3 regions of the Amycolatopsis sp. lyj-84 genome follow, and region 2 is predicted to be linked to each of the others. Evidence: riboswitches for the same ligand, from Rfam matches in the RefSeq annotation. Region 2 holds a riboswitch; each other region holds the start of a gene.

The links. Region 2 has a riboswitch for cobalamin ahead of ACLJRM_RS03595 (CoA-acylating methylmalonate-semialdehyde dehydrogenase). Riboswitches for the same ligand answer to the same signal wherever they lie in the genome.
Region 1: another riboswitch for cobalamin. It lies ahead of metE (5-methyltetrahydropteroyltriglutamate--homocysteine S-methyltransferase); the one in region 2 lies ahead of ACLJRM_RS03595 (CoA-acylating methylmalonate-semialdehyde dehydrogenase).
Region 3: another riboswitch for cobalamin. It lies ahead of ACLJRM_RS30260 (prenyltransferase/squalene oxidase repeat-containing protein); the one in region 2 lies ahead of ACLJRM_RS03595 (CoA-acylating methylmalonate-semialdehyde dehydrogenase).

Annotation. Positions count from the first base shown of each region.
Region 1 covers NZ_JAJPWO010000002.1:332,505-342,211, forward strand. The annotation lists gene ACLJRM_RS06575 (NAD(P)-dependent oxidoreductase) at 1-60, opposite strand, end outside; gene ACLJRM_RS06580 (MerR family transcriptional regulator) at 110-499, shown strand; gene ACLJRM_RS06585 (tetratricopeptide repeat protein) at 496-975, shown strand; gene ACLJRM_RS06590 (enoyl-CoA hydratase-related protein) at 1,019-1,858, shown strand; gene ACLJRM_RS06595 (acetoacetate decarboxylase family protein) at 1,855-2,463, shown strand; gene ACLJRM_RS06600 (ribonucleoside-diphosphate reductase subunit alpha) at 2,685-5,663, shown strand; gene ACLJRM_RS06605 (ribonucleotide-diphosphate reductase subunit beta) at 5,737-6,813, shown strand; cobalamin riboswitch at 6,947-7,170, shown strand; gene metE (5-methyltetrahydropteroyltriglutamate--homocysteine S-methyltransferase) at 7,270-9,543, shown strand; gene ACLJRM_RS06615 (cytochrome P450) at 9,681-9,707, shown strand, end outside.
Region 2 covers NZ_JAJPWO010000001.1:705,482-715,188, forward strand. The annotation lists gene ACLJRM_RS03555 (SGNH/GDSL hydrolase family protein) at 1-201, shown strand, start outside; gene ACLJRM_RS03560 (protein kinase domain-containing protein) at 259-1,566, shown strand; gene ACLJRM_RS03565 (LacI family DNA-binding transcriptional regulator) at 1,600-2,622, opposite strand; gene ACLJRM_RS03570 (flavodoxin family protein) at 2,623-3,267, opposite strand; gene ACLJRM_RS03575 (alpha/beta fold hydrolase) at 3,345-4,049, opposite strand; gene ACLJRM_RS03580 (TetR/AcrR family transcriptional regulator) at 4,176-4,736, shown strand; gene ACLJRM_RS03585 (hypothetical protein) at 4,717-5,169, opposite strand; gene ACLJRM_RS03590 (short-chain fatty acyl-CoA regulator family protein) at 5,229-6,629, shown strand; cobalamin riboswitch at 6,986-7,172, shown strand; gene ACLJRM_RS03595 (CoA-acylating methylmalonate-semialdehyde dehydrogenase) at 7,332-8,831, shown strand; gene ACLJRM_RS03600 (acyl-CoA dehydrogenase family protein) at 8,839-9,707, shown strand, end outside.
Region 3 covers NZ_JAJPWO010000011.1:110,817-120,523, reverse strand. The annotation lists gene ACLJRM_RS30275 (ABC transporter substrate-binding protein) at 1-290, opposite strand, end outside; gene ACLJRM_RS30270 (ABC transporter substrate-binding protein) at 287-1,141, opposite strand; gene ACLJRM_RS30265 (hypothetical protein) at 1,138-3,867, opposite strand; cobalamin riboswitch at 3,971-4,038, opposite strand; cobalamin riboswitch at 4,169-4,300, shown strand; gene ACLJRM_RS30260 (prenyltransferase/squalene oxidase repeat-containing protein) at 4,334-5,341, shown strand; gene ACLJRM_RS30255 (MerR family transcriptional regulator) at 5,410-6,150, shown strand; gene ACLJRM_RS30250 (AurF N-oxygenase family protein) at 6,214-7,116, shown strand; gene ACLJRM_RS30245 (LLM class F420-dependent oxidoreductase) at 7,111-7,944, opposite strand; gene ACLJRM_RS30240 (helix-turn-helix transcriptional regulator) at 8,025-9,707, opposite strand, start outside.

The DNA.
Region 1 (9,707 bases), on a different contig from region 2:
CGCCTGGCCCATCAGCCCGAGGCCGATGACCGTGATCGGGGTGTTCGCGTTGTCAGTCATGGCAACATCGTCAACGTTGATACCGGTATGAAGGTCAAGTGAGGATTCGATGCGGATCGGGGAACTGAGTCACCGGACGGGCGTCAACGCCCACCAACTGCGCTACTACGAGGCCCAAGGCCTGCTGGAAGCCGACCGCGGCACGAACGGCTATCGCGAGTTCGACGAGACGGCCGTCCTGCGCGTGAAGCAGATCCGCCACCTCCTCGGCGCGGGCCTGTCGTCCGAGGACATCGCGTACCTGCTGCCCTGTGCGATCGGCGAGGAACCGGAACTGATCGGCTGCCCCGAACTGCTGGCCGCGATGCGCGAACGGCTCGGGCGGCTCGACGAGCAGCTGGCCAAGATCGCGCGGTCCCGCGACGCGCTGGCCGGTTACATCGACGCGGCGGAGCGGACGGGCGCGAAGACCTATCCCCCGTTCGAAGGTGCCGCGTGAGCGAGACACAGGAAGCCGTCCGGTTGCGCGAGCAGGGCACCGACGAGGCCCGCCTGCGGCTGATCGAGCTGGCCGAACGGCACCCGGGGAACGCCGTCATCGCCTACCAGACGGCGTGGGCCCACGATTCCCTCGGCTTCGAGGCCGAAGCCGCTCCCTACTACGAGCGGGCGCTCGCGACCGAAGGTCTGTCCACACAGGACAGACACGGCGTGTTCGTCGGCCTCGGCAGCACGTATCGCGTCCTCGGCCGGTACGAAGAATCGCTCAAGACCTTGCGCCGCGGCCTCGACGAGTTCCCGGACGACGCGGCGCTCAGGACGTTCCTCGCGATGGCTCTCTACAACGTCGGCGAAGCACGCGAAGCGGCGGGAACGCTGCTGAAGGTGCTCGCCGCGACCAGCGCCGACACCGGGGTCCAGCGATACCGGCGAGCGGTCGAGTACTACGCGGATCACCTGGACGACGTCGAATGACCCGCTTATTGACACCTTGTCAACATAGCCCTACTTTCACGTCATGAGCGTGTACGCCGAAATCACCTACGAGGTCGCCGACCGCATCGCGACGGTCACGCTCAACCGGCCCGAGGCCCGCAACGGCTACACCATCCGCATGGCCGACGAACTCGGCGACGCGATGGACCGGGCCGACAACGACGAGGACGTCCGCGTGGTGATCCTGACCGGCAACGGCAAGGACTTCTCGGTGGGCGCCGACCTCTCGCAGGGCGGATTCGAGTTCGATCCGGAGACCGGCCCGGACGCGGCCTGGCAGGAGCCGGCGGGACGCTGCTCGAAACGGATCTTCACGATGAACAAACCGGTGATCGCGGCCTTGCGGGGCGCGGCCGTCGGCGGCGGCGTCACGATCACACTGTCGTGTGATTACCGGCTGGCGTCCACGGATTCGCGCTTCGGTTTCGTGTTCGTCCGCCGCGGGATCTACCCCGAAGGCGCGTCCGCGTGGTTCCTCCCCCGGCTGGTCGGCATGGGCACGGCACTCGACTGGATGATCAGCGGCCGCGTCTTCGGCGTCGAGGAGGCGAAGACCGCCGGGCTGGTCCACAGTGTTCACGAGCCCGAGGAAGTGCTCGGCAAGGCCCGCGAACTGGCACTCGAGATCGCCACGACCACGTCACCGGTCTCGGTCGCGGTCACCCGGCAGCTGCTGTACCGGATGGCGAGCGCCGCCTCGCCGTTCCCCGTGCACGAACTGGACTCCCGGCTGATCGGCGGCCTGGGCTCCAGTCCGGACGCGATCGAAGGGGTCATGTCCTTCCTGCAGAAACGACCACCGGAGTTCTCCATGCGCGTCGACACCGACCTGCCCGCCTACCTGCCCTGGCGGAACGCGTGACCGCCTATCCCCCGGAGCCGTGGAACCTGGCGGGCCAGGCGTACCTGTCGGTGTGGCGTGTCCCGGTGAGCGAACTGCCCGGACTCCCCGAAGGTGTCGAGCCGGCCGTGGCGGGCGGGCGCGCGCAGGTGTTCACCGCCTGGATCGACTATCAGGACCCCGGGCAGCTGCGGTACCACGAGCTGCTGGCGACGGTCGCCGTCCGGGGCAAGCGCCTCTCCAGCTCCATCACCGACATCTGGGTCGACAGCGAGGTCTCGCTGGCCGGAGGACGGGCGCTGTGGGGCATCCCCAAGGACCTCGCCGCGCTCGACTTCACCCACGGCCGGACCTTCACCGCCTCGGCGGCCACCCAGGACGACTGGATCGCGACGGCCGCTTTCACCCCCCGCCCGAGCTTCCCGGTGAAGATGCCCGCCGCCTTCGATGTCGTCCAAATGTTGGACGGACGTCTCAAAAGGAGCCCCGTCCGGGCGAAGGCCCGCCCCCATCCGGCGGCGGCCGATTGGCGGATCAACGAGTCCGGGCCGTTCGGCTTCCTGGCCGGTCAGCGGCCCGTTCTGAGCGCCCACCTGCGCGACTTCAAGATCGTTTTCGGCGGCTGACCAGCCGCTCAGTGTGATCGGCTAACCCGCCAGGGTGAGACCACGACACGCCACCCATTGGGGCACGTGCAGGCTCCGACCCCTACATGTAGTCTCTGGGAACCGACATCGCCCAGCGACGGGGAGACCGCTCGGGAGCGGTAGTCGGACAGCTTGTGAACCTGCAGCGCACGGCCTTGTGAGGCCTTGTGGTGCTTCAACGCGCCCAATTGGAGACACGCATGTCAGTGGAAACCGGTCAGCGGCCACCTTCGTCTTCGGACACCACGCCCGCGACCGTGCGAGTCATCCGGCGGGACGGCAGCGTGTCCCCCTTCGACGCGAACAAGATCTCGGTCGCCGTGACCAAGGCCTTCCTCGCCGTCGAGGGCGGTGACGCGGCCGCTTCGTCGCGGATCCACCACCTGGTCAACGAATTGACCGAGCAGATCGAAGCCACCCTGCTCCGCCACGCCGGTCCCGAGACCGCGCTGCACATCGAGCAGATCCAGGACATCGTCGAGCTCGCGCTGATGCGCGGCGAGCACCACAAGGTCGCCCGCGCGTACGTCCTCTACCGCGACGAGCGCGCGAAGGCCCGCGAGTCCGAGAAGCCGGCCTCGTCCGACGTCGCCATCAGCGTCAAGGCCGCCGACGGCACGATCCGCCCGCTCGACTGGGCCCGTGTCTCGCACGTGGTCGGCGAGGCCGTCGCCGGGCTCGACGACGTCTCGGCCGAGCCGGTGCTGGCCGAGGCCAAGCGCAACCTCTACGACGGCATCAGTGCCGACGAACTCGCCCTCGCCCAGATCATGGCCGCGCGCGTGCTCGTCGAGCAGGAGCCGAACTACTCCTACGTCAGCGCCCGGCTGCTGGCGGACAAGCTCCGCGGCGAGGCGCTCAGCTACCTCGCGGGCTCGCCCCAGCTGGCCAGCCAGGACGAGATGACCGCCCGGTACCCGCAGTACTTCCGGGACTACCTCAAGCGCGCCATCGAGCTGGAGCTGGTCAACCCCGAGCTGCAGACGTTCGACCTGGACAAGATCACCGCGGCCATCCACGCCGAGCGCGACCTCGACTTCGGCTTCCTCGGCCTGCAGACGCTGTACGACCGGTACTTCCAGCACCACAACGGCGTCCGGTTCGAGCTGCCGCAGGCGTTCTTCATGCGCGTCGCCATGGGTCTCGCGATCCGCGAGGACAACCGCGAAGCCCGCGCCATCGAGTTCTACGAGTTGCTCTCGTCGTTCCACTTCATGGCGTCCACCCCGACGCTGTTCAACTCGGGCACCACGCGCCCGCAGCTGTCGTCCTGCTTCCTGACCACGGTGGACGACGACCTGGACTCGATCTTCCAGGCGTACAAGAACAACGCGCTGCTGGCGAAGTACTCGGGCGGTCTCGGCAACGACTGGACCCCGGTCCGCGGCCTCGGCGCGCACATCAAGGGCACCAACGGCCAGTCGCAGGGTGTCGTGCCGTTCCTCAAGATCGCCAACGACACCGCGGTCGCGGTGAACCAGGGCGGCAAGCGCAAGGGCGCGGCCTGCGCGTACCTCGAGACCTGGCACGTCGACATCGAGGAATTCCTCGACCTGCGCAAGAACACCGGTGACGACCGTCGTCGTACGCACGACATGAACACCGCGAACTGGGTGCCGGACGAGTTCCTCCGCCGGGTCGAGGCCGACGCGCAGTGGACGCTGTTCTCGCCGAACGAGACCCCGGACCTGCACGACCTCTACGGCACCGCGTTCGCCGAGCGCTACCGCGAGTACGAGGCCGCCGCCGAACGCGGTGAGCTGAAGGTCTTCCGCAAGGTCCGCGCGATCGACCTGTGGCGCCGCATGCTGACCATGCTGTTCGAGACCGGCCACCCGTGGATCACCTTCAAGGACCCGTGCAACCTGCGCTCGCCGCAGCAGCACGTGGGTGTCGTGCACTCGTCCAACCTGTGCACCGAGATCACCCTGAACACCACCACCGACGAGGTCGCGGTCTGCAACCTCGGCTCGGTGAACCTGCTCAAGCACGTCACCCCCGAGGGCATCGACGCGAAGCGGCTCGAGAAGACCGTGCGCACCGCGGTCCGCATGCTCGACAACGTGATCGACATCAACTTCTACACCATCCCGGAAGCACGCCGGTCCAACCTGCGGCACCGCCCGATCGGGCTGGGCCTGATGGGCTTCCAGGACGCGCTGTTCGAGATCGGTGTCCCGCTGTCCTCGGAAGAGGCCGTCCAGTTCGCGGACACCAGCATGGAGCACATCAGCTACTACGCGATCTCGGCGTCGACCGACCTCGCCGAGGAGCGCGGCCAGTACCAGACGTTCGAGGGTTCCTTGTGGAGCAAGGGAATTCTGCCGATCGACTCGCTGCAGCTGCTGATCGACGCCCGCCAGGGCGACGCGCTCGACGTCGACACCTCGTCCACTTTGGACTGGGCGCCGCTGCGCGAGCGGGTCAAGACCGTCGGTATGCGCAACTCCAACGTGATGGCGATCGCGCCGACCGCGACGATCTCCAACATCGTGGGCGTCGGGCAGTCGATCGAGCCGCTGTTCCAGAACCTGTTCGTCAAGTCGAACATGTCCGGTGACTTCACCGTGGTGAACCCGCACCTGGTCCGCTCGCTCAAGGAGCGCGGGCTGTGGGACGAGGTCATGGTCTCGGACCTGAAGTACTTCGACGGCAGCCTCGGCCAGATCGACCGCGTGCCGGACGACCTGAAGGCGCTGTACGCGACCGCGTTCGAGATCGAGTCGCGGTGGCTGGTGGACGCCGGTTCGCGTCGTCAGAAGTGGATCGACCAGGCGCAGTCGCTGAACCTGTACATCGCGGCGCCCAGCGGCCGCAAGCTCGACGAGCTGTACCGCTACGCCTGGCACAAGGGCCTCAAGACCACGTACTACCTGCGGGCGCGGTCCGCGACGCACGTGGAGAAGAGCACCCTGCGCGGCACCGACGGCAAGCTGAACGCGGTCTCGGCCACCCCGGCCCCGGCCACACCTTCGGCACCCAAGCCCGCCGCCCCCGCCGCTTCGCCCGCCCCGTCGGCTTCCGCCGCGGTTTCGCCGTCGCCCGCCGCCGCCGTGCCCGCGGTGCCGGTGACCGCCCCGGAGCCGAAGGAGATCCCGCAGGTCTCCGACGTCGACTTCGTCGCCACCGACGGCGCCGCCTGCCGCATCGACGACCCCGACTGCGAAGCCTGCCAGTAAACATCCTCGTGAGTGGTAAGGGCGGTTCCAACCGTCCCTACCACTCACGACGCCTCTTGGAGTGTGCCCCTCTATGACCACCTTTGACGCTTCCACCGACGCCACCGGCCTCGGTGAGATCGAAGTCGGCGCCGCCCGGATCAACGTCGACGACAAGCGGATGATCAACGCCCGCGCCGACGTCAACCAGCTGCTGCCGATGAAGTACACCTGGGCGTGGGAGAAGTACCTCGCCGGCTGCAACAACCACTGGATGCCGACCGAGGTCGCCATGCAGGCCGACATCGCGCTGTGGAAGTCGGCCGACGGCCTGACCGAGGACGAGCGCACCATGCTCAAGCGCAACCTCGGCTTCTTCGCCACCGCGGAATCGCTGGTGGCCAACAACATCGTGCTCGCGGTGTACCGCCAGATCACCAACCCCGAATGCCGCCAGTACCTGCTGCGCCAGGCGTTCGAGGAGGCCGTGCACACGCACACCTTCCAGTACATCTGCGAGAGCCTCGGCCTGGTCGAGGGCGAGCTGTTCAACATGTACCGCGAGGTCCCCTCCATCTCGGAGAAGGACGCGTGGGCGCTGAAGTACACGCAGAACCTGGAGAACCCGGACTTCGAGACCGGCACCCCCGAGGCCGACCAGAACTTCCTGCGTGACCTGGTCGCGTTCTACGTGATCTTCGAGGGCATGTGGTTCTACACCGGCTTCGCGCAGATCCTCTCGCTCGGCCGCCGGAACAAGATGATCGGCATCGCCGAGCAGTACCAGTACATCCTGCGCGACGAGTCGATCCACCTGAACTTCGGCATCGACTGCATCAACCAGATCAAGATCGAGAACCCGCACCTGTGGACCGAGGAGTTCCAGGCGGAGATCCGCGGCATGCTGACCGAGGCCTGCGAGCTCGAGGTCTCCTACGCCCGCGACACCATGCCGCGCGGCATGCTCGGGCTGTCGGCCGAGCTGATCGAGCAGTACATGCACTTCATCACCGACCGGCGCGCGCAGCAGATCGGCCTCCAGCCGATCTTCGGCGAGACGGAGAACCCGTTCCCTTGGATGTCGGAGGCGATGGACCTCAAGAAGGAGAAGAACTTCTTCGAGACCCGCGTCATCGAGTACCAGTCCGGTGGCGCCCTCGACTGGGACTGATCCCGCATCTCACGTGATCGGACGGACAACACGCCGGGCGGACTTCCGCCCGGCGTGTTCCGTCTCCAGACACGCGAGTTCGCCGTCTGATCACGTGAGTTACGCCTCCAGTCACACGAGACCCGAATTCGGTACGCTCCAGGGTGCTACTGGTTCGCCCGGCCTCCCAGGCCGGTCGAGGTAACAGGGAACCCGGTGTGAATCCGGGACTGCCCCGCAGCGGTATGTGGGAACGAAAGCCGTCACCGTGCGAGACACGGTAAAGCACTGGGGCATGGCGCCCCGGGAAGCGACGGCCGGTAGGAGCGAGCGAGTCGCCCACGAGTCCGAAGACCTGCCCGTGGTGCGCGCGCCGACGGCGTGCGTGAGTCCGGGCCTCGTGGGATGGGCGCGACCGAATCGCGGTCACTCCTGCGCGCGTCCGGGCTCTGACGACAAGCTCGCGAGGAGAGAGCTGTGACCGAAATCGGCACCACTGTGCTGGGCTACCCCCGGATCGGACCGGACCGGGAACTCAAGCGTTCACTCGAACGCTACTGGGCGGGCAAGATCGACGAGGCCGCGTTGCTGGAGACCGGCCGCGCGCTGCGCACGCGGACCTGGCGGGAACTCAAGGACGCGGGGCTCGACTCCGTCCCTTCCAACACGTTCTCCCACTACGACCAGGTGCTCGACACCGCCGAGCTGTTCGGAGCGCTGCCGGAGCGCGTCGCGAAGCTCGGTCTCTCGCCGCTCGACACCTACTTCGCCGCCGCTCGCGGGGTGCAGGACGCGCCCGCGATGGAGATGACGAAGTGGTTCGACACGAACTACCACTACATCGTCCCCGAACTCGGGCCGGACACCCGGTTCTCGGTCGCCGGCTCCAAGCCGCTCGACGAGTACCGCGAGGCCCGCGCGATCGGCGTCGAGACACGGCCGGTGCTGGTGGGCCCGGTGACGTTCTTGCTGCTCGCGAAGGCCGCCGAGGGCGCTCCGGAGGGCTTCCGCCCGCTGGACCTTCTCGACAACCTTCTCGACGGCTACGTCGAGCTGCTGCGACGCCTGCATGACGAAGGCGTCGAGTGGGTCCAGCTCGACGAGCCCGCCTTCGCCGGCGACCGCACCGAGCCGGAGCTCAACGCGCTCATCCGCGCCTACCACCGGCTCGCGAAGGAGACCGCGCGCCCGAAGATCCTGGTCGCCGGATACTTCGGCGGTCTCGGCCGGGGACTGGGTGTGCTCGCCCGTTCCCCGATCGACGCCCTCGCCGTCGACCTCGTCACCGATGAGTCCTTTGTGGACGCCGTCGCGGCCGAACCCGCCTTGCGCGACAAGGAGGTCTTGGCCGGTGTCGTGGACGGGCGCAACGTCTGGCGCACCGATCCGACCCGTGCGCTCAGCCGGGCGGCGACGCTGCTCGGCACCGCGAAGTCGGTCAGCGTCTCGACGTCGTGCTCGCTGCTTCACGTGCCTTACGACGTCGAGCGGGAGGCCGAGCTCCACCCGCGGCTCAAGGGCTGGCTCGCGTTCGCCAAGCAGAAGGTCGACGAGGTCGTCCTGCTCGGCCGCGCGCTGAAGGAGGAGGGCGTCGACCTCTCCGCCGCCCGTGCGGCGGCCACGGACCGCGCCACGGCGGCCGACCTGGCCGACGCCGGGGTCCGTGCCCGGCTGGAGGCGCTGCGGCCGGAGGACACCGTCCGTTCCCCCTACGCGCGGCGCGCGGCGGCCCAGCAGGCCGCGCTGGCCCTGCCGCCGCTGCCGAGCACGACGATCGGCTCGTTCCCCCAGACCACCGACGTCCGCAAGGCCCGCGCCGCGCACAAGGCGGGCTCGCTGGACGACGCCGGGTACGAGGCCGCGATGAAGGCGGAGATCGAGCGCGTCATCCGGCTGCAGGAGGATCTGGGCCTGGACGTGCTGGTGCACGGCGAGCCCGAGCGCAACGACATGGTGCAGTACTTCGCCGAGCGGCTGGCCGGGTTCGCGGCCACCGACTTCGGCTGGGTGCAGTCCTACGGCTCGCGGTGTGTCCGGCCGCCGATCCTGTACGGCGACGTCTCCCGGCCCGAGCCGATGACCGTCGAGTGGGCGCGCTACGCGCAAAGCCTGACCGGCAAGCCCGTCAAGGGCATGCTGACCGGGCCGGTGACGATCCTGGCGTGGTCGTTCGTCCGCGACGACCAGCCGCTGGGCGAGACCGCCCGCCAGGTGGCGCTGGCCATCCGCGACGAGGTGCACGACCTGCAGGCGGCCGGCATCCGCGTCATCCAGGTGGACGAGCCGGCGCTGCGGGAACTGCTCCCGCTGCGCGCTGCGGCGCACGAGGCGTACTTCTCCTGGGCGGTTTCGTCGTTCCGGCTGGCGACGTCCGGGATCGACGACGCGACGCAGATCCACACGCACATGTGCTATTCGGAGTTCGGTGAGGTGGTGAAGGCGATCGACGCGCTCGACGCCGACGTCACCAGCATCGAGGCGGCGCGGTCGAAGATGGAGGTCGTCACCGACCTCGGCGCGGCGGGCTTCGGCCGCGGCGTCGGGCCGGGTGTGTACGACATCCACTCGCCGCGCGTCCCCGGCGTCGACGAGGTCAGCGGGCTGCTGCGGACCGCCGTCGGCGCCGTGCCCGCCGAGCGGATCTGGGTCAACCCGGACTGCGGGCTGAAGACCCGCGGTTACGCCGAGGTGGAGCCTGCCCTGCGGAACCTGGTCGCGGCCGCGAACGCGGTCCGGTCCGAGCTGGGCTGATCAGTACCTGAAGGCCCCCTTCCTTGCGTCAGGCGCAAGAAAGGGGGCCTTCATGTACATCCGCCGGGGTATTGTCAACCTGCCAACAAGAGTGCGATGGTGGGGCGGTAGCCGGTCTCAACGGGGAGATGGTCACCATGGCGAACGCCGTCGAAAAGGTCACC
Region 2 (9,707 bases):
GCGCTGGAGGTGGCGGCCGAGTTCGGTGCTCGTCTGGTCCGCGCGGATCTGTTCATGCCGCGGGCGGCCGAAGAACACGGAGCCGCGACGCTGGCCCCGGACGGCGTCCACCCCAGCCCGCTCGGCCATCGGCTGCTCGCCGAAGCCTGGCTCACGGCGGCCGGTGCGCCGGTCGAGGAGGCTCCACGCCCTAGCCGATAAAGTCGTCCCCGTGAACCGGACCGCCATCGGATCCGTGTTCGGCGCAAAGGGGGCGGCGTGACACGAGAAGGTGAGCTCGTCGCCGGACGCTACCGGCTGGAGCGCAAGGTCGGCCGGGGCGCGATGGGCGTCGTGTGGCGGGCGCGGGACGAACGGCTCGGCCGCACGGTCGCGGTCAAGCAACTGCTGCCGGACAACTCACCGGACGACGCCCCGTTCCGCTCGATCGTGCGCGCGATGCGGGAGGCCAGGGTCGCCGCGAGGCTCAAGCATCCGCACGCCGTCACCGTGTACGACGTCGCCGAGCAGGACGGAACCCCGTTCCTGGTCATGGAGTTCCTGCCGTCCCGGCCGCTGACGGACCTCCTCGCGGACGACGGTCCGCTCCCGGCGGGCCGGGTGGCGGAACTCGGCGCGCAGATCGCCTCGGCGCTGGCCGCGGCCCACGCGGACGGGATCCTGCACCGGGACGTCACGCCCAACAACGTCCTGATCACCGAGGACGGCCGGGCGAAGATCGCCGACTTCGGCCTGTCCCACGCCACCGGCGAAGGGACCATGACCGGCGGCGGCCTCGTCGTCGGCACTCCGGCGTTCCTCTCCCCCGAGGTCGCCGACGGCGAGGAGCCCGGCTACCCGTCGGACGTCTTTTCCCTCGGTGCCACGCTCTACACCGTGCTGGAAGGCGCGCCGCCGTTCGGCACCGACGGCAACCAGATCGCGCTCCTCAAACGGGTCGCCCGCGGCGAGATCACCGCGCCGCGGACCACCGGCCCGCTCACGGACGTCCTGCTGCGGCTGCTCCGGCGCGATCCCGCGGAGCGGCCGGACATGGCCGAAGCCGAGCGGATGCTCACCGCGGTCGCCGACGGCCGCCCGGCGATCCTGTCCGGCACGAAACGGCTTCCCGCCCCCACCCGCCGCTCACGGTTGCCGTTCGCCATCGCGGGCGGTGTGGTGGTGGCGGGTGGTGTCCTGGCGGGAATCCTCCTGTTCGACGGCGACACCCCCGAGGCTCCGGCGGCGGCCGCTCCACCCGCGAGCACGGTGGCGGAGAAGCCGGTGTGCGAAGCGAGCTACGAGGTGACCAACCGCTGGCCCGGCGGCTCGGAGATCCGGGTGTCCGTGCAGAACTCCCAGGACACACGGCTCACCGGCTGGGAGGTGAGCTGGACTCTGCCGCCCGGGACCCGCATCGCCAATCTGTGGAACGGTTCCCTGGCCCAGGAGGGCGACCGCGTGCGCGTGTCCGAACTCGACTGGAACGCGGTCCTGCCCGCCGGCGGGACGACCACCTTCGGCTTCATCTCGACCACCGGCGACGACGGCGGGGACGCGCCGGTCGCGGTGTGCCGGAGTTCCTGAGCCAAGGTCTCGGGACTTATCGCAACCAGAGGACTACTTGCGATTGGTGGATTCCCGCGCGTTCAGCCGCACGGGCACCTCGATCCGGCGCGGCCCACCCTCCGGTGTGCCGCCCTCGATGAGGTCCATCAACGCCGTCGCCGCGCGGCCGCCCACCTCACGCGGGTGGACGAACATCCCGGTCACCTGCGGCGAAGTGAGCCGCAGCGAACCGCTGTCCACCGCGCTGCAGATCCCGAGTTCACCCGGGACCGCGAGCTGACGGCGACGAGCCTCGTGGAGTACGCCGAGGGCGAGGTTCTCCGACGTCGTGAAAACGGCGTCCGGGCACACACGCCGGTCGAGCAGCCTGCCCAAGGCCTCGGCCGTGCCTTCGGTGGTCGGCGGTTCGTCGATCTCGGCCACCACCGGCTCCAGCCCCCGGTCTTCCGCCCAGCCGGTGTATCCCGCGACGAGGTCGGCCGCGTAGGAGCGGCTGGTGTCGGTGGTGATCATGGCCGGTCGCTCGTAACCGTTGTCCGCCAGGTGATCCAGCATCAGCCGGGCGGCCGCGACCAGGTCGTTGTCGACGACGACCGGTACCGGGCACGGCGCCGCCAGCGGGCGGCCGGTGGTGACCAGCGGCCGGTCGCGGCACCAGCCCGTGGCGAAGAACGGCTCGTCGCCGCGCGGGTCGACGAGGATGGCACCGTCGACGGCGAAGGCGTTCAGCCGGTCGAGATCGGCGTCCGGCGGCGTGAGAAGCAGGGCGTACGACCGTTTCGACGCGGTTTCGGCCGCCCCGTTGAGGACTTCGAGAAAGTAGTCCGAGTTCGGCACGAGCGCGCAAGCACTGCTCGCGTCGACCGAATTCGCGAGCTGGATCGCCAGGGTCCGGCTGCGCCGGGTGACCAACTGCTGTGCGTGGACGCTGGCCTGGTAGCCGAGTTCCGCCGCCGCCCGCGCGACGCGCCGCCGGGTATCCTCGGAGATCCGGCCCTGCCCGCTGAGCACGTGGGACACGGTGGTGATCGAGACCCCCGCCGCGGCGGCGACGTCACGGATGGTCGGCGACACTCAGGCCTCCACGGGCGGTCCCCAAACGCGGTTCGGCCGGTCGGTGTCCAGCCGATAGTCGGTGACGTGGGCGTCGCCCAGCCTACGTCCGAGGTCGGCCGCCGCCTCCAGCGGCCGCGCGGGATCGCGCTCGACCTCGCCCCGGCTGTTGCCGACGCCGACCACGATCCCGGCGAGGTCCTGGCGCAGGTACCGGGTGAGCTCCTGGAACTGGGCTTCGAGGCCGAGTGTCGCGCCGCGGTAGCTCTCCTCGCAGGAGATCAGCACCGCGGCGCGTTTACCCATCAGTCCCGGCACGACCTCGGCGGTGTGCGGCGAACTGCCGGACGTGTAACAGAAAAGCCGGTCGAAGAAGGACTTGAGCCGCCCGGTCATGCCGTACCAGTGCAGCGGCGTCGCGTACACGATCGCGTCCGCCGGGCGCACGTGGTCGAACAGCAGGCGCTCGTAGCCGTCGGCGATCCCGCAGGACCGGTCGCTCAGCCGGCAAGCGCGGCAGTCCCCCAGCGGCGACTCGACGAAATCGGAGAGGTGGGCGAAGCCGACCGTGTGCCCGGCTTCTTCCGCCCCCTTGGCCAGCGCCTGGGCGAGTGCCCAGGAATTGCCTTCACGACGCGGGCTCGAATCGAGCACCAAGACCTTCACGTGGTTCTCCCCGGAGAGGCTGCAAAAACGCTTTTGCAGTCTCTCCGGCGGAGGTTTCCCCTGTCAAGCGGCCGAGGTCAGGCGACCTTGGCGGCCGCCGCGAGGATGACCTCCGCGACGACGTCCGGCCGTGACACCGAGACGGCGTGCGAGGCCTCGACCCGGGTGACCTCCGAACCGGCGCGCTCGGACATGAACGCCTGCGCGGCGGCGGGGATCGCGTGGTCCTGCTCGGCGATCAACGCCCAGGACGGCACGTTCTTCCACGCCGGCTCGCCGTCGAACGGCGTGGCGAGCGCGCGCTCGGTGACCGGACGCTGGGTGACCGCCATGACGTCGGCGGTCTCCGCGGGGACGTCGGCCGCGAACACGTCCGAGAAGCTCTCGAGCTTGATCGAGAGCTCACCCTGCGAGGCGAGGACGTTCGTGGTGTCCGGGCCGAGCTTGCTTCCCTCGAACCGGCCGGACAGCTCGAACACGCTCTCCCCCGCGTCCGGCTGGAAGGCGGCGATGTAGACGAGCGCCTTCACGTTCGATGCGGCAGCGGCCGCACGGCTGATCACGACGCCGCCGTAGGAGTGCCCGGCCAGCACGACGGGGCCATCCACGCCGTTGACCACGTCGGCGACGTACTCCGCGTCGGACTCGATCCCGCGCAGCGGGTTCGACGCCGCCAGCACCCGGTAGCCCTGCTCGCGCAGCTTCGGGACGACGCCGTTCCAGCTGGACGAGTCGGCGAAAGCACCGTGGACCAGGACGACGGTGGGCTTCTGGTTGCTCATGGTGGCTCCTTCAGAGCTAGGGAGAATGATCGGTCTTTCTCCATGAACCATGCTCGCCGCGGATGCCTTCCGCAACGTGACGAAGGCGACCTGGTGGAATGACCGTTCTTTCTCTAAGGTGGGGCCATGCCGACTGTCGACCGGGACGTTCATCCGAAGGTCAGGCTGCTCGAGACCGCTTCACGCCTGTTCTACGCCGAGGGCATCCACGCCGTCGGGGTGGAGCGCCTGGTCTCCGAGGCGGCCGTCACCCGGGCGACCTTCTATCGCCACTACCCCACCAAGGACGACCTCGTCGCCGCGTACCTGAGCGCCACGAGCGAGCAGATCCGCGCGGGCGTCGGCGCGGTGACGCGCGGCAAACCCGCCCGCGAAGCGTTGCTCGCCGCACTGGGCATCGTCGGCGACCGGACGCTCGACGACGACTTCCGCGGCTGCCAGTTCCTCAACGCGGCCGCCGAGTACCCCGATCCCGCGCACCAGGTCCGCCAGGTCATCGACGACCACCGGGACTGGTTCTTCGGCGTGCTTCGCGACCTGGCGCGCGACGCGGGTCATGCCGACCCCGAGCACGCCGCCCGCGCACTCGTCCTCCTTCGCGACGGCGCGCTGCACGGCGGAAGCCTCGACGACGCCGAAACCGTGCGCGCGACCTTGCGCCGCGCGGTCATCGACGTCGTGAGCTGACCTTCCTCGCGGCCGCGTTCCGGACCCGCTTGGTCCGGCCGCGCTCGGCGAGGACGGCCAGCGCTTCCGCCGAGGCGGAGCTGTCGGAAACCTTGCGCTGCAGCCAATCCGTGGCTTCGGTCAGGTCTTCCGCCTGCCACGGGTCGCCGAGCGCGATCGCGCGGAACAGCGTCCACTCCCCCAGCCTGCGCACCAGGAACGGGCGATCTTCGATCAGCTCCGCGATCGTCTCCGACCAGGCCGGATACGACGGCAGAGGGTGCAGCGCGGCGGCCCTGGCATCGATGTGCCCGGCGATCGCCGCTTCCGCCATCACGCGGTCGGGATCGTCGAGCACGGCGCCCACCAAAGCGGCCTCGTCGTGCTCGGTCACCGCCGCCAAGGCGAGCCGATGGCGTTCGTAGCGCGCGTGTTCGGGCGGTTCGTCGTCCACAGGGGACATTCTGTTGTGAACGTTCGCGAACCGCTTGTAAAGCTTGTTACAGTCGATTTGTGGAGAAGATGTACGCGGGTGCCCGGCTGCGCCAGCTGCGCGAAGGCCGGTCCATGACGCAGTCCGAACTGGCCAGACTGCTGGAGATCTCGCCGAGTTACGTCAACCAGCTCGAACACAACGGCAGGCCCCTGACCATGCCGGTCCTGCTGAAGCTCACCGAGACCTTCGGCGTGGACACGGAGTTCTTCGCCGCCCGCGACACCGCCCGGCTGGTCGCCGACGTCCGCGAGGTGTTCGGCGACAACACCGTCAGCGGCGCGATCTCCGCGGGCGAGGTCGACGCGCTGACCACCACGCTGCCCGAGGTTGCGCGGACGCTCGTCGCGCTGCACCGTCGCTACCGCGAAGCCGTGGAGAACATCGCCACGCTGGTGACCGAGCAGGGACTCGACCGGTCGACCGCGCAGCAGCCGCACGAGGAGATCCGGGACTGGTTCTATCTGCGCCGCAACCACGTCACGGAACTGGACGCTCCCGCGGAGAAGCTGGCCGCCGAGTTGCGTCTCCACCCCGGTGAAGTCCGCAGTGGACTGGCCGCCGGACTGCTGGACCGTCACGGCGTCAAGGTGGTCTCCGAATCCCTCGGCGCCGATCAGCACCACTTCGACACGCGCGAGAAGACGCTGCGCCTCTCCCCCGCGCTGCGCCCCGGTCAGGCCGCGTTCCGGCTCGCGTCCGAGCTGGCGCTGCTGGAGGCAGGCGACGTGATCGACCGGCTCGTCGACGACGGGAAGTTCAGCGGCGACACCGCCCGGCGGCTCGCGCGGATCGGTCTGGCCAACTACTACGCGGGCGCGCTCGTGCTGCCGTATCGCGTTTTCCTCGGCGCGGCGGAACGCTACCGCTACGACATCACGCGCCTGTCCGACCACTTCGGCGTCGGCTTCGAGACGATCTGCCATCGGCTGTCCACTTTGCAGCGACCGGGCACCCGCGGCGTGCCGTTCTCCTTCGTACGGGTCGACCGTGCGGGCAACATCTCGAAACGTCAGTCCGCCACCGGGTTCCACTTTTCCCGCGTCGGCGGCTCGTGTCCACTGTGGATCGTCTACGAGGCGTTCAGCTCACCGGGACGGATCCTCACGCAGGTCGCCGAACTCCCGGACGGAAAGAAGTACTTCTGGCTGGCCCGTACCGTTTCCCGCGCGGCGGGCGGGCACGGCGATCCCGGCAAGACGTTCGCGATCGGGCTCGGCTGCGAACTCCGGCACGCGCGGCGGCTCGTGTACTCCGACGGGCTGGCGCTCGGCACCGGCGCGGCCGTCACCCCGATCGGAATGGGGTGCAAGGTCTGCGAACGGCCCGCGTGCCCGCAGCGCGCCTTCCCCGCGATCGGGAAACCGATGCGGGTCGACGAACATTCGTCCAGCCTGCTGCCCTACCCGCCACTCTCGTGAGTGGCGGTTTATCGAGGAGAAGGGCAACCTTGCGTGCTCGTGCCGTCTTTCGTTCGCAGGGTGGGCGTTGGCAAAGCCACTTTCGCAACGGTGAAGGTTGGGAAAGTGGCTTTCGCAACACCGCTGTCCCCGGGTGACCCCGTTCCTGGCCGGAGCTGAAGGTTCAGACCGTGTGAGGCGAGGTGGTCGTGAGTGGCGATTCGGCTTAGAACCCGAATCGCCACTCACGACCGAAGCCACTGATCCCGGCCACCGTGAAGGCCACGGCCGGCAGCCGGGCGGGGGATACCGCCCCTACCACTCACGAGACCCATCGCGTACCTGAGGCGTACGCCACACCCTTGTCCTCGACATAGTCGGACTTCCTACTTTATGGTGTCCACAGGTCTGCGGTGCAGGGAAGCCGGTGAAAATCCGGTGCGGTCCCGCCACTGTGACCGGGGAGCGGCGCTCCCGCAGAGAAGGCCACTGGCGCGAGCCGGGAAGGCCGGAGCCGCCGCGGATCCGGGAGCCAGGATACCGGCCGCAGACGTGTCGTGTTCGTCCACGAGGATGGAGCTGAACGCATGCGGATTCTTCCTGCCTGCGCGAAAGTCGCCGACCCGCCACCACCCCGGCGGTAAGTCGTCCGTACTCCCCTGCCCGGCCGCCGATCGTGGTCTTCGGGCGGCTTCGTCCTGCGTACTTTCGGAAAGGGCTTCCATGAGCACCGAACTCAGCCACTTCGTCGGCGGTAAGCCGGTATCGGGTACGTCCGGCCGGTTCGCCGACGTCTTCGACCCCAGCACCGGCGCCGTTCAGGCCCGCGTCCCGCTCGCTTCGGCCACTGAGGTCGCCGCCGTCGTCGCCGACGCGGCGCAGGCCCAGCTCGAATGGGCCCGCTGGAACCCGCAGAAGCGGGCCCGCGTGCTGATGAAGTTCGTCGACCTCGTCCGCGCGGAAGAGGACTCCCTCGCCCGCCTGCTCTCGTCCGAACACGGCAAGACCGTTCCCGACGCGCGCGGCGACATCCAGCGTGGCCTCGAAGTGGTCGAGTTCGCCATCGGTATCCCGCACCTGCTCAAGGGCGAGTACAGCGACAGCGCGGGCACCGGCATCGACGTCTACTCGATGCGGCAGCCCCTCGGCGTGGTCGCCGGCATCACGCCGTTCAACTTCCCCGCGATGATCCCGTTGTGGAAGGCCGCCCCGGCGATCGCCTGCGGCAACTCCTTCGTGCTCAAGCCGTCCGAACGCGACCCGTCGGTCCCGCTGCGGCTGGCCGAACTCTTCCTCGAAGCAGGCTTGCCGCCGGGCGTGTTCAACGTGGTCAACGGTGACAAGGAAGCCGTCGACGCGCTGCTCACCGACCCCCGCGTCGAGGCCGTCGGCTTCGTCGGCTCGTCGTCGATCGCCGAGTACATCTACACGACCGCGGCCGCGCACGGGAAGCGCGCGCAGTGCTTCGGCGGCGCCAAGAACCACATGATCGTGATGCCGGACGCCGACCTCGACCAGGTCGTCGACGCGCTGATCGGCGCCGGGTACGGCTCCGCGGGTGAACGCTGCATGGCGATCTCCGTGGCCGTCCCGGTCGGTGAAGCCACCGCAGACGCGCTGGCCGCCCGGCTGACCGAACGCGTCAAGACGCTGAAGATCGGTGCTTCGCTCGACGAGACGGCCGACTTCGGGCCGCTGGTCACCGCCGAAGCCGTCCAGCGCGTCCGCGACTACATCGACGTCGGCCTCGCCGAGGGCGCGAAACTGCTGGTCGACGGCCGCGAGACCACTGTGGACGGTCACGAGAACGGCTTCTTCCTCGGCGGCTGCCTGTTCGACCACGTCACCAGCGACATGCGGATCTACCGCGAGGAGATCTTCGGCCCGGTGCTGTCGATCGTGCGCGCGGCCGACTACGAGGAAGCGCTGCGGCTGCCCAGCGAGCACGAGTACGGCAACGGCGTCGCGATCTTCACCCGCGACGGCGACACCGCCCGCGACTTCACCTCGCGGGTGAACACCGGCATGGTCGGGGTCAACGTGCCCATCCCGGTCCCGATCGCCTACCACACCTTCGGCGGCTGGAAGCGCTCCGGTTTCGGCGATCTCAACCAGCACGGACCGGACTCGATCCGGTTCTACACCAAGACCAAGACGGTCACCTCGCGCTGGCCTTCGGGCACCAAGGAAGGCGCCAGCTTCGTCATCCCGACGATGAGCTGAGGCCACGATGAGACTGACGGACGAACAGCGGGCCCTGCGTGAGACCGCCGCGGAGTTCGCGGCGGAACACCTCGCCCCGCACGCGATCGAATGGGACCAGGCCAAACACTTCCCGGTCGACGTCCTCCGCAAGGCCGCCCAGCTGGGCATGGGCGGCATCTACCTGCCCGAAGACCTCGGCGGCTCCGCGCTCGGACGGCTCGACGGCGTCCTCGTGTTCGAGGCGCTCGCCGGCGGCTGCCCGTCGCTGGCCGCCTACATCTCGATCCACAACATGGTCGCGACCATGATCGACAAGTTCGGCGACGACGCCCAGCGGCACCGGTACCTCCCGCGCATGTCCACGATGGACGCGTTCGGCAGCTACTGCCTCACCGAGCCGGACGCGGGTTCCGACGCGGCGGCGCTCTCCACCCGTGCCCGCCGCGACGGCGACCACTACGTGCTCGACGGCGTCAAGCAGTTCATCTCCGGCGCGGGCACTTCGGACGTCCACGTCGTGCTCGCCCGCACCGGCGGTCCCGGCGCCCGGGGCATCTCGGCGTTCATCGTCGACCGGGACACGCCCGGGGTCTCCTTCGGCCCCAACGAGATCAAGATGGGCTGGAACGCCCAGCCCACCAGGCAGGTCATCTTCGAGGACGCCCGCGTCCCGGCGTCCGCGCTGCTCGGCGGCGAGGGCAACGGGTTCCGGGTCGCCATGTCCGCTTTGGACGGTGGCAGGCTCAATATCTCGGCCTGCTCCCTCGGCGGCGCCGAAGCCGCGCTCGGCATGGCCGTCCGGCATCTGTCGGAGCGCTCAGCGTTCGGCGAGAAGCTGTCCGAGAAGCAGGCATTGCAGTTCCGGCTGGCCGACATGCGGACCGATCTCGAAGC
Region 3 (9,707 bases), on a different contig from region 2:
GCCGACGGGCGGTTCTCGACCCGGCAGATGAACGCCTCGCCCCACCGCTGCACCCCGGCGATCTGGAAACCGGCGCCCTTGAGCGCGTCCAGTCCGGTGCCGCGCGTGGTCTGGGGGTTGCAGCGCACGATGGTCGTGCCGCCGAGTCCCTGGAAGTCCACGACCACGGTGACCCCGCCGGCGTCCTTGCAGAAACCCGGATAGCCCTTGCCCTGGTCGACGGCGTGCGCGGACGGCGCGATGGCGGCGATCAGGAAGATCGCCGCCACCATCCCGAAGACCCTCCTCATTGGACGGTCAGGGTCGCGCTCGAGTACACCGTCACCCCGTTACCCGTCGCCGCGATCGTGTAGACGTAGGTGCCCGCGGCGGTCGGCGTGATGTTCTGCGTGCCGCCGGGTGCCGCCAGCGAGCCCGACCAGGCGCCGCCACCGCTCGCCGGGGTCACCGTACCCGCGGCGACACTCGTGGCGTTCGTCGTCGTCCAGGTCAGCGAGGTGCTCTGGCCGAGGGTGATCTTGCGGTCGACATCGTTGACGGACAAGGCGACCGTCGGGTTGTTCGCGTTCACGGCCGGGTTGGTCGGGGTGACCCCGGGAGGCGGGTTGGTCGTCGCCGACTTGTTCAGCGAGAACGACCAGCCCTCGAAACCGCCGGGCACCACGTTGCGGTTGAGCGCGCCGTAGCTGCTGTAGGTCCAGGTCGAACCGGAACCGGCGGCGTGCCAGTAACCCCAGTACGCGCCGGCGGGCGGCGTGTTGACGCACGGTTCCTTGTAGTTCGGGTTGCTGGACAGCGGCAGGGTCTCCGTCGCGGACGGGCGGACCTCCAGGCGGCAGACGAAACCGAGCCCCCACCGGGCGGTGCCCGCGACGGCGATCCCGGCGTCCTGCAGCGCCTTGATGCCCGTGCGGTCGGTGCCCGGGTTCGCGTTGGGCGAGCAGCGGGTGATCGTCGGCGCGGCGGTCCCGCCGTTGCCGTCCAGTTCCTGGAAGTCGACCACGACGGTGACGCCGCTGAGGGCGTCGTTGCCGGTGCAGATCCCGTTGTAGCCCTTGGCCGGATCGACCGCCTGCGCGGGCGCGGCGGACAGCCCGATCAGTCCGATGAGGACGGACGTGACGGCGAGCAGTCTTCTCATGGTGTTGCCCCCTTTGTCTTGATGAAGCGGCGAAGCAGGAAGATGAGCACGATCGCGGCGGCCAGCAGGAGCACGGCGAGACCGACGAGCCCCCAGGTCGTCCACGGCGGCTGAGTCGTCTGGGCGGCGGCCTGCAGCTGGGTACCGGACACGGCGTTCTCGGCGCTGACGTCCGAGAGCGGCAGCCGCACGGCGGGTGACAGCGGCGAATCCGCGGCGGTGAGCCAGGACCGGCCCGCGACACCCTGCGCGGCGGCCAGGCTCGTTGGGAAATCGGTCTTCCCGTCGCTCGCCGCCACGGATCCCTTGGCGAACCCGCCGTCGGCCTGGACCAGTTTGCCCAGCGACCGCGCGGTTCCGCTCGCGTCGAGCCCGGCGATCTGCCGCGCGGCGGCGACGGTGGCGCTCAGCGCGACGTCCGGCTCGCCCGCCTCGCCGGTCACCATGCCCTCACCGGTCGGCCGGACGCCGAGCGCGCTCACCGCGGAGACGAACGCCGACACGCGCCGCTCGGTCCAGCCGTCCGGCCGTTTGGCCGACGGCGCGGCGTCGGTGTGCGGACGGGCGGCCAGCGCGGTGACCGCGGCGGCAGTCGCGCCGAGGTCACCGGAGCCGCATTCGGCGGTGTCGAGGTGCTTCGGGAAGGTTCCGTCGGCGCACTGGCGCGAAAGCAGCAGCTCGACCGCGGGGCCGGGGTCGGCGGTGGTGGCGAGCAGTGCCCACGCGTGCCGCTCGACGGTCTCGTCGGCGTCGGCGAAGGACCCGGTGTCGGTGAACTTGCCGTCCGCGCCGCGCAGCTTCACCAGATCCGCGCGCAACTGGCCGACGTCCGCCTTCGCGAATTCGCCGACGAGCACGAGCTTCGCGAGCGGTTCGGCGTAGGAGGCCCCACTCTGTTCGTACGGCGCGCCGTGGGCGTAGGCCTGCACGGCTTCCGGCGTGAGCAGGAACTTCGACGCGCGGGCGACGGTGTCCGGCTGCTCGTCCAGCGCCCGCAGCGCGAGCACCAGCTCGGCGGTGGCGTCGTAGTCGACGTAGGTCTTGCCGTCCTCGGTGACCTCGACGTGGTCACCGCCGACGAGCCGGTTCGTCAGATACGCGCCGAGCCGGGAGGCCGGTGTCGCCGTGCCGGGGATGGCGACCGGGGTCGCGATCGCCGTCGGCGGCGCGACCCGGGCGCCGGTGGACGCCCGCGGGGTGACGGCCTTCTTGGGTTTCGGCGTCGTGGTCTTCGGCGCGGGCTTGGTCTCCTGCGGCTTGGCCGCGGGCGGGGTGTTCGTGACGGTGACCGTGCTCGGCGTGGGCGGGCTGGTCGCCGGGGACGAGGACGTGCCCGGCGTCGGCGTCACCGACGTCGTGGTGGTCTTGGTCGTCGTGGTGGTGGTCGTCGTCGTAGTGGTCGTGGTCGTCGTGGTGCTGGTCGGCTCCGGCTCGCTCGTGGTCGAGGTCGGGGTGCCGGTGGAGGAACTCGTTTCGGACGGCGTCGAGGTCGGCGTCTCTGACACGCTGCTGCTCGTCGGCGGCCCGCCGCCCTTCGTGAGGTCGGAGAAGCCGACCTGGGACAACCCGAGCGAGGCCTGGGCGCCCGCGCGGATCCAGGTGTCGAGACCGCCGATCCCGTTGGCGCGCGCGGCCACGTAAGACTCCGGGTTGTAGGCGATCGCGCCGATGTCACCGGCGAGCCTGTTGCCGGAGTCCGCCGCGGCGGTCGCCTGCGCGGCTTTGAGGAACCGCACGCCCTTGTCCACCGCCGCGTCCGCGCCGCCGACGTCGGCGAGCGCCTGAAGGATCAGCCCGGTGCTGTTGGTGTTCGGGGCTTCGGTACCGACGCCGCCACCCCAGCCGCCGCCGGGATCCTGATTCGCGATGAGCCACGAGACGGTCTTCGCGATCGGGCCGTCGAGTCCCGCGGCGCCCGCCTTCCGCGCGGCCAGCATCGCCGACAGGGCGAAACCGGTGGCGTCGCCGTCCTTGGCGGACAGGTCGAACGGCTTGCCCTCGTCGCAGGTCGAGACCTTGTGGCCGTCGGCGGTGACGTGGTCACCGGTCTCGGTCGTCTTGATGTAGGCGAAGAAGATCCGGAAGTAGCCCTCGGAGCATTGCTGGGTCACCAGCTTGTCGATGGCGAGCTGGTCGTTCTCGCCGACCGCGGCGAGACCGATCACGCCGAGGGACTGGCCGAACATGTTCGCGTTGTTGCTCACCGAATCGGCGAGTCTGGGATCTTTCGAGTAGTCGCTGACCCGGCCGATGTCGGGACCCTTGCGCATGATCGCGGCCTTGGTCTCGGCGACCATGTCGTAGCCGTCGAAGTTCCGGGGATTCCGGCCCGCGACCTCGGCGGCGACCAGGGTCTTGGCCGCGGCACCGCCGACGATGATGTCGGAGAAGTCGAACTCACCGCCGTCGGGAATGAGCCCGTCCCAGGTGAAGTAGTCGGTCGCGTGGCCCTGCTCGTCGAGGTACTTCACGATCGGCTCGGCCTTCGCGCCCTCGCCCGAGGCGTACATCGCGAACAGCGCGTCGATCATCAGCCCGTGGTCGGGCAGATCGCCGCCGTTGGGGTTCTCGAGCGTGCCGTCCGGCTTCAGCTTCGTCGCGAGCCAGCCGGAGTTCGACTTCGCCGCTCCGGGGTCGTTGGCGGCTGTCGCCGTCCCGGTGAGCAGCGCGGCGACCACGCCGACGCTGACGGCGAACGCCGATGCGGCCAGGTACCCGCGGCGCATGGCTCCTCCTTGCGGCATGACGGAGGACAGGCGCGGGACGCCGCAGTCACCCCTGTTTATCGCGACAGTGGTTCGGACTTCTTGATCGTGCATCCACTCGTGCGGTACCCCGGCTCGCCCTGGTGAGGGGCCCACGGTTGCGCGACAGCGCCGGATTTCGACCGGCTTCCCCATCACGGGCGGCGGTGTTCAGTTGTCGAGCCCGCCGAGGTTAACACCCGATTACCTGCGACAGGCACCGCTGACCAGGTCGGTTGCCAGGATCACATCGCGACTCGCGCCTGGCGGTACCCCGGCGCTTGACCGGGATGAGACTCTTCGGATCGTCAATTCAGCGCGGTCGTGGGGGAAGTCCGGTGAGAGTCCGGCGCTGTCCCGCAACGGTATGCCCTCCGGGCGAGCCCGGTCACCCACGTCGCGCGGTGTCACCACCGACTCCTGTCGTGGAAATGCGGGAAGGGTTCTCATGAGACGTTTGGTCCTCGCTGTCGCCATGCTGTGCGGCATCGGACTGGTCGCCGCTCCGGCGGCGACCGCGGCCACCCACAACAAGGCGGACGCCGCCGCGGGCTGGCTCGCCAGGCAGATGGCCGACGGGGAAAGGTTCGAGGCCGACTTCGGCGGCCAGAAGTACCCCGACCAGGGCTTGACGATCGACGCGATCTTCGCGTTCGCCGCGGCCGGGGTGTCGGACACCAACGCGGGCAAGGCGATCACGTGGCTGGCGAAGCCGGAGATCACCACCGGTTACGTCGGCAGCGGCACCGAGGCCTACGCGGGCGCGCACGCCAAACTGCTGCTGGCCGCGCAGATCCGGGGCAAGAACCCGGCGGCGTTCGGCGGCGTCGACCTGAAGGCGGGACTGCTCTCACTGCTCACGCCGTCCGGCCGGTTCTCCGACCGGTCCGAGTTCGGCGACTACTCCAACGCCTTCTCGCAGTCGCTCGCCCTGCTGGCGCTGGACCGCACCCCCGCCGGCGCCCCCGCGTCGGCCGTGACGTTCCTCGCGGGCACCCAGTGCGCGGACGGCGGCTTCCCGCTGAACTTCGGCGAAGCGACCTGCGCGAGCGACGTCGACTCGACCGCGATGGTCGTGCAGGCCCTGCGCGCCACCGGTGACCCGGTGAACGCCGGCGAAGGCACCTCCTGGCTGGTCACCAAGCAGCACGCGAACGGCGGCTTCGGCGTCGGCACGAACGCGCCGAACGCCAACAGCACCGGCCTCGCCGCCGAGGCGCTGGCCGGGCACCGTCCCGCCGCCGCGGTCAAGGCGCGGGAGTTCCTGCGGTCGCTGCAGACCGGCTGCACCGGCGCCGTGGCGGACCGCGGCGCGATCGCCTACGACGCCACCGGCCTGAACCCGGCGACCGCCCCGCGCGCGACCGCGCAGGCGATCCTCGGCCTGGCGCGGGTCCCGCTGAGCGACCTGCACGGCGGTGGCCGTCCGCAGGCGCCGGTGCTCGCCTGCTCCTGACGTCACCTCGTGAGTGGCAAGGACGGTTCCAACCGTCCTTGCCACTCACGAGCCTTTAGCCTGTGCCGGTGGCTGAGTATCGAGTGGGCGAACTCGCGAACCTGGCGGGGACGTCGGTGCGGAACGTGCGCGCCTATCAGGACAGAGGACTGCTTCCCGCGCCGACGCGACGCGGGCGCGTGGCGATGTACGACGACGCGCATCTCGCCCGGCTGCGGTTGATCGTCCAGCTGCTCGAGCGCGGGTACACCCTCGCCCAGATCGAGGAAATGATCGAGACCTGGCAGCAGGGGCGGGATCTGGGCGATCTGATGGGCCTGGAGGACGCGCTCTCCCAGCCGTGGTCGGAGGAGACCCCCGAGCGGATCACCGTGACGCAGGCGCGGAAGGAGTTCGGGCGGCTGATCACCCCCGCCAACGTCAAACGTGTGCTGGCGATGGGGGTGGCCACCCGGCGGGGCGCGCATTTCGAGGTCTTCAGCCCGCAACTGCTGCAGGCTGGCCGCGAACTGCTGGCGGCGGGAGTGCCGCCGGAACAGGTCCTCGGCCTCGCCGAGACGCTGATCGAGCACACCGACGCCATCGCGACGCTGTTCCTCGACACCATCCGCCACGACGTCGTCGGCCCGCGCGGAGCGGACTGGGTGCCGGACGCGACCGAGATCTCCGACCTCACCGAACTGGTGAAACGGCTGCGGCCGCTGGCGCAGTCGGCGGTGACCGCGAGCCTGGCGCTGTCGATGAGCCGCGCCTTCCCCGAGTTCCTCGAAGAACTGGCCCAGCACCTCCGGGAGCACCAGGAGTCTTGAACATTTACATCGACCACTGTAACTTTCCATCGCGGGATGCAATCCGCGAATGAGGGAGTGGCGATGACGGCACGGACCCGGCCCCTGCGCGACCGAGAGACCGGTGCGCAGCGCTTGCTGCAGGCGAGCGCGAAGCTGTCGTACGACCCCGAAGTCGACGTGGACTGGGAAGCCCCGCTGACCGAAGGCGCGTTCTTCATCCCCGAGCGGACGGTGTCGTTGTACGGCACCGAATTGTGGGACCGGATGAGTCACGAGCAGCGCGTGGAGCTGTCCCGGCAGGAGCTGATCAACTCGGTCAGCGTCGGGATCTGGTTCGAGATCATCCTGATGCAGATGCTGCTGCGGATGTCCTACCGCGCGGATCCGACCACCGCGCACGCGCGGTACGCGCTGACCGAGGTCGCCGACGAATGCCGTCACTCGACGATGTTCGCGATGCTGATCGACAAGGTCGACGGCCGTCCGTACCGGAACAACCGCCTGTTGCACTTCACCGCGCACGCGCTGCCGCTGATCCTGCGGGGTCCGTCGATGTGGGTGGCGACGCTGATCGGCGAGGAGGTCTTCGACGCCATCCAGCGCGAGCACCTGCAGGACGAGTCGATCCAGCCGCTCGTGCGCGCCGTCATGCGGATCCACGTCACCGAAGAGGCCCGGCACGTGCGCTACGCGCGCGACGACCTGACCAGGCTGATGGCCCGCGCGTCCTGGCCGGTCAAGACGTTCACGCGGATCGTCGTGGCGATCGGCTCGATGCTGCTGTCCCGGCTGCTCTCCAGGCCCGCGCAGTACGCGCGCGCCGGTCTGGAGAACCCCCGCCGGGCGGCCGCGCTGGCCAGGCGCAGCCCGCACCGCCGGGAGGTCTTGGCCCAGGGTGCCGCGAAAATGGTGCGGTACCTGCGGGAAGTCGACCTCGTCGGCGGTCCGGGCCTGCTGCTGTGGCGGCGTTCCGGCCTGTTATGAGGCGCGCAGCGGCTCGATGGTCTTCGCCAGCTCGCCGAGGAGCTCCAAGGTCTCGGCTTCGGGCAGCGTCGGCAGGAGGAGGGAGACTTCGTCGACGCCCGCGCCTTCGAGGCGTCGCAGCAACTCGGGATCGGCCGGGGCGCCGAACACGCTGATCCGGACGTCTTCGCGGCCCTGGTCGGCGAGCCAGGACCGGACCCGGCGCAGTTCCTCCGGCGGTGTCACGAAATGCGGCAGCCAGCCGTCCGCGTGCTCGGCGAGCCGTTTGAGCCCGGCCGGTCCCTGACCGGCGACGTAGATCGGCGGATGCGGTTTCCGCACCGGCTTCGGCCAGGCGAAAACCGGGTCGAAGTCGACGTGCTCGCCGTGGAATTCGGCCTCGTCCTTGGTCCAGATCTCCTTGAGCGCCTGGAGTTGTTCGGTCAGCAGCGCGCCCCGCGTGCGCGGGTCGACGCCGTGGTTGCGCATCTCCTCGATGTTCCAGCCCGCCCCGACGCCGAAGATCACCCGCCCCTCGGAGAGCAGGTCCAGGCTGGCGACCTCCTTGGCCGTGTAGAGCACGTCGCGCTGGATCATCAGGGCGACCGCGGTGCCGAGCCGGAGGTTCGACGTGACCGTCGCGGCGGCGGCCAGCGCCACGAACGGGTCGAAGTTGCGCAGGGCCCCGCGCGGCAGCTCACCGCCGGGGTAAGGAGACTCCCTGCTGACCGGTATATGGGAGTGTTCGGGGAGATAGAGGGAGTCGAATCCCTTCTCCTCCAGAGCCGCCCCCAGCACGTGGGGCCGGATTCCTTCGTCGGTCACTGCCGTCGCGATCCCGAAGTCCATACTTCGCTACGACTCGCGTGGCGGACCCGGTATTCCCTCCAGACCGCAACTAGAGGACTAAATGCGCGAAGGGGCAAACCTCATTCCCCGGCGGCCACTCGGCGCGCGAGTTCCACGCGCGACCGGACACCCAGGGCCGTGAAGATGTTCCGCAGGTGGTGATCCACGGTCCGGTGGCTGATCACCAGCCGCCGCGCGATCTCCTTGTTCGTCTCCCCCGCCGCCACGAGCCGCGTGATGGCGTCCTGCTGCGGAGTGAGCCCGGCGAGCGAGCGGTGCGGCGCGGCGACGGTCTCGCCGGTCGCCCGCAGCCCGGCTCGGGCGCGCTCGGCGAACCGGGTCGCGCCGACGTTTTCGAAGCCGCGCAAGGCATCGCGGAACTGGTCTCGGGCGTCCCGGCTCCGCCGGTGCCGTCGCAGCAGGGTGGCGTAGGCGAACCGGGTCCTGGCGAGTTCCACCGCGCCACCCGCGCGCCGGTGCGCCTCGACGGCCAGCCGGAAGTGCCGTTCCGCCGCCTCCGGATCCGGCGCGGTCAGCGCGTGACACCGGTGGCTCAGCGCGAGCCAGCAGGGTTCCGCGCCGGCCAGGGTCCAGCGGTCGAACACCTCCAGCGCGGTCCGCGCGCGCTCGGGCCGCCCGGAAAGCACCGCCGCTTCGACGAGTTGCGGGGTGGCAAGCACGCGGATCACCGGCTGATCGCCGGAAACGCCGGAAGCGAGATCTTCGAGCCTGCTCAAGGCGTCGTCCGGCCGGTCTTCGGCCAGGTCCAGGCAGGCGTGCGCCCACGCGGCGACGGCGGCGGGCCTGCCGAGACCGCGTTCGGCGATGCCGTCGGTCGCCTCGTCCAGTTCCGGGACGCGGTCGCCGAGCAGCGCGGCGGCCAGCCCCAGCAGCGTCAGATGTTCCATCCGCAGGTTGTGGGGCGCGCGCAGACCTTCACGGGACGCCGCCCGCGCACACGGGATCCGGTCGAGCGCGATGGCCGAGAGCGACAGGTAGATCAACGCCCACGGCAGTTCCGCGTGCCGCCTGCCGAGCCGCGCGCGGCTCACGGCGGCGGCCGAGTACTCGTGCGCCCTTTCGGCGTGCCCGCGGGCGAAAGCGGCTTCGGCGGCCCAAACGGCTCCGGCGACGTCAGTGCCGGACATCCCCCTGCGGACGGCGTCCTCCAGCGGCAGGTCGGCGTCGTCGTGACGTCCGGCGTACACCGAGGTCAGACCGCGGAAGTGCGCGAAGACCAGGCCGTCCCCGGCGGGGACGGTCCGCGCCAGCGCCCGGTAACCGCTCAGATCGCCGCCGAGCCTGCGTGCCTCACCGGCCAGCAGGAGCGCGGCCGCGGGATCGGCCATCAGCTCCGCCGCCGTGCCGAGTTCGTGGGTGGCGACCGCGGGATCGCCGTCGCGCAGTTCGATTTCGCCGTGCAGCAACGCCACCGCGCCCGGCCGGGCGTCCACCCTGGACAGCAGCAGCCGTGCCCACCCCGGCCTGCCCGCCTGCCAGGCCGCGTCCGCCGCGGCCAGCAGCCGGGTCGCCCGCGCGGCCGGATCGGCGGTCAGCGCGGCGGCGCGTTCGAGGTGCCGCGCCGAGGCCGCGTGATCCACCGCGGGGGCGGCGGCGAGCGCGTCGGCGAGCGGCGCGGACGGCCCGGCTGTCGCCATCGCCCGGTGCCAGAGAGCGTCCGGGCCCTCCTCGGCGGAGGCCAGCCGCGTGTGCGCCGCCCGGCGGTCCGCCGGTGACGCCGCCGCGTACCACGTCGCCTTCCT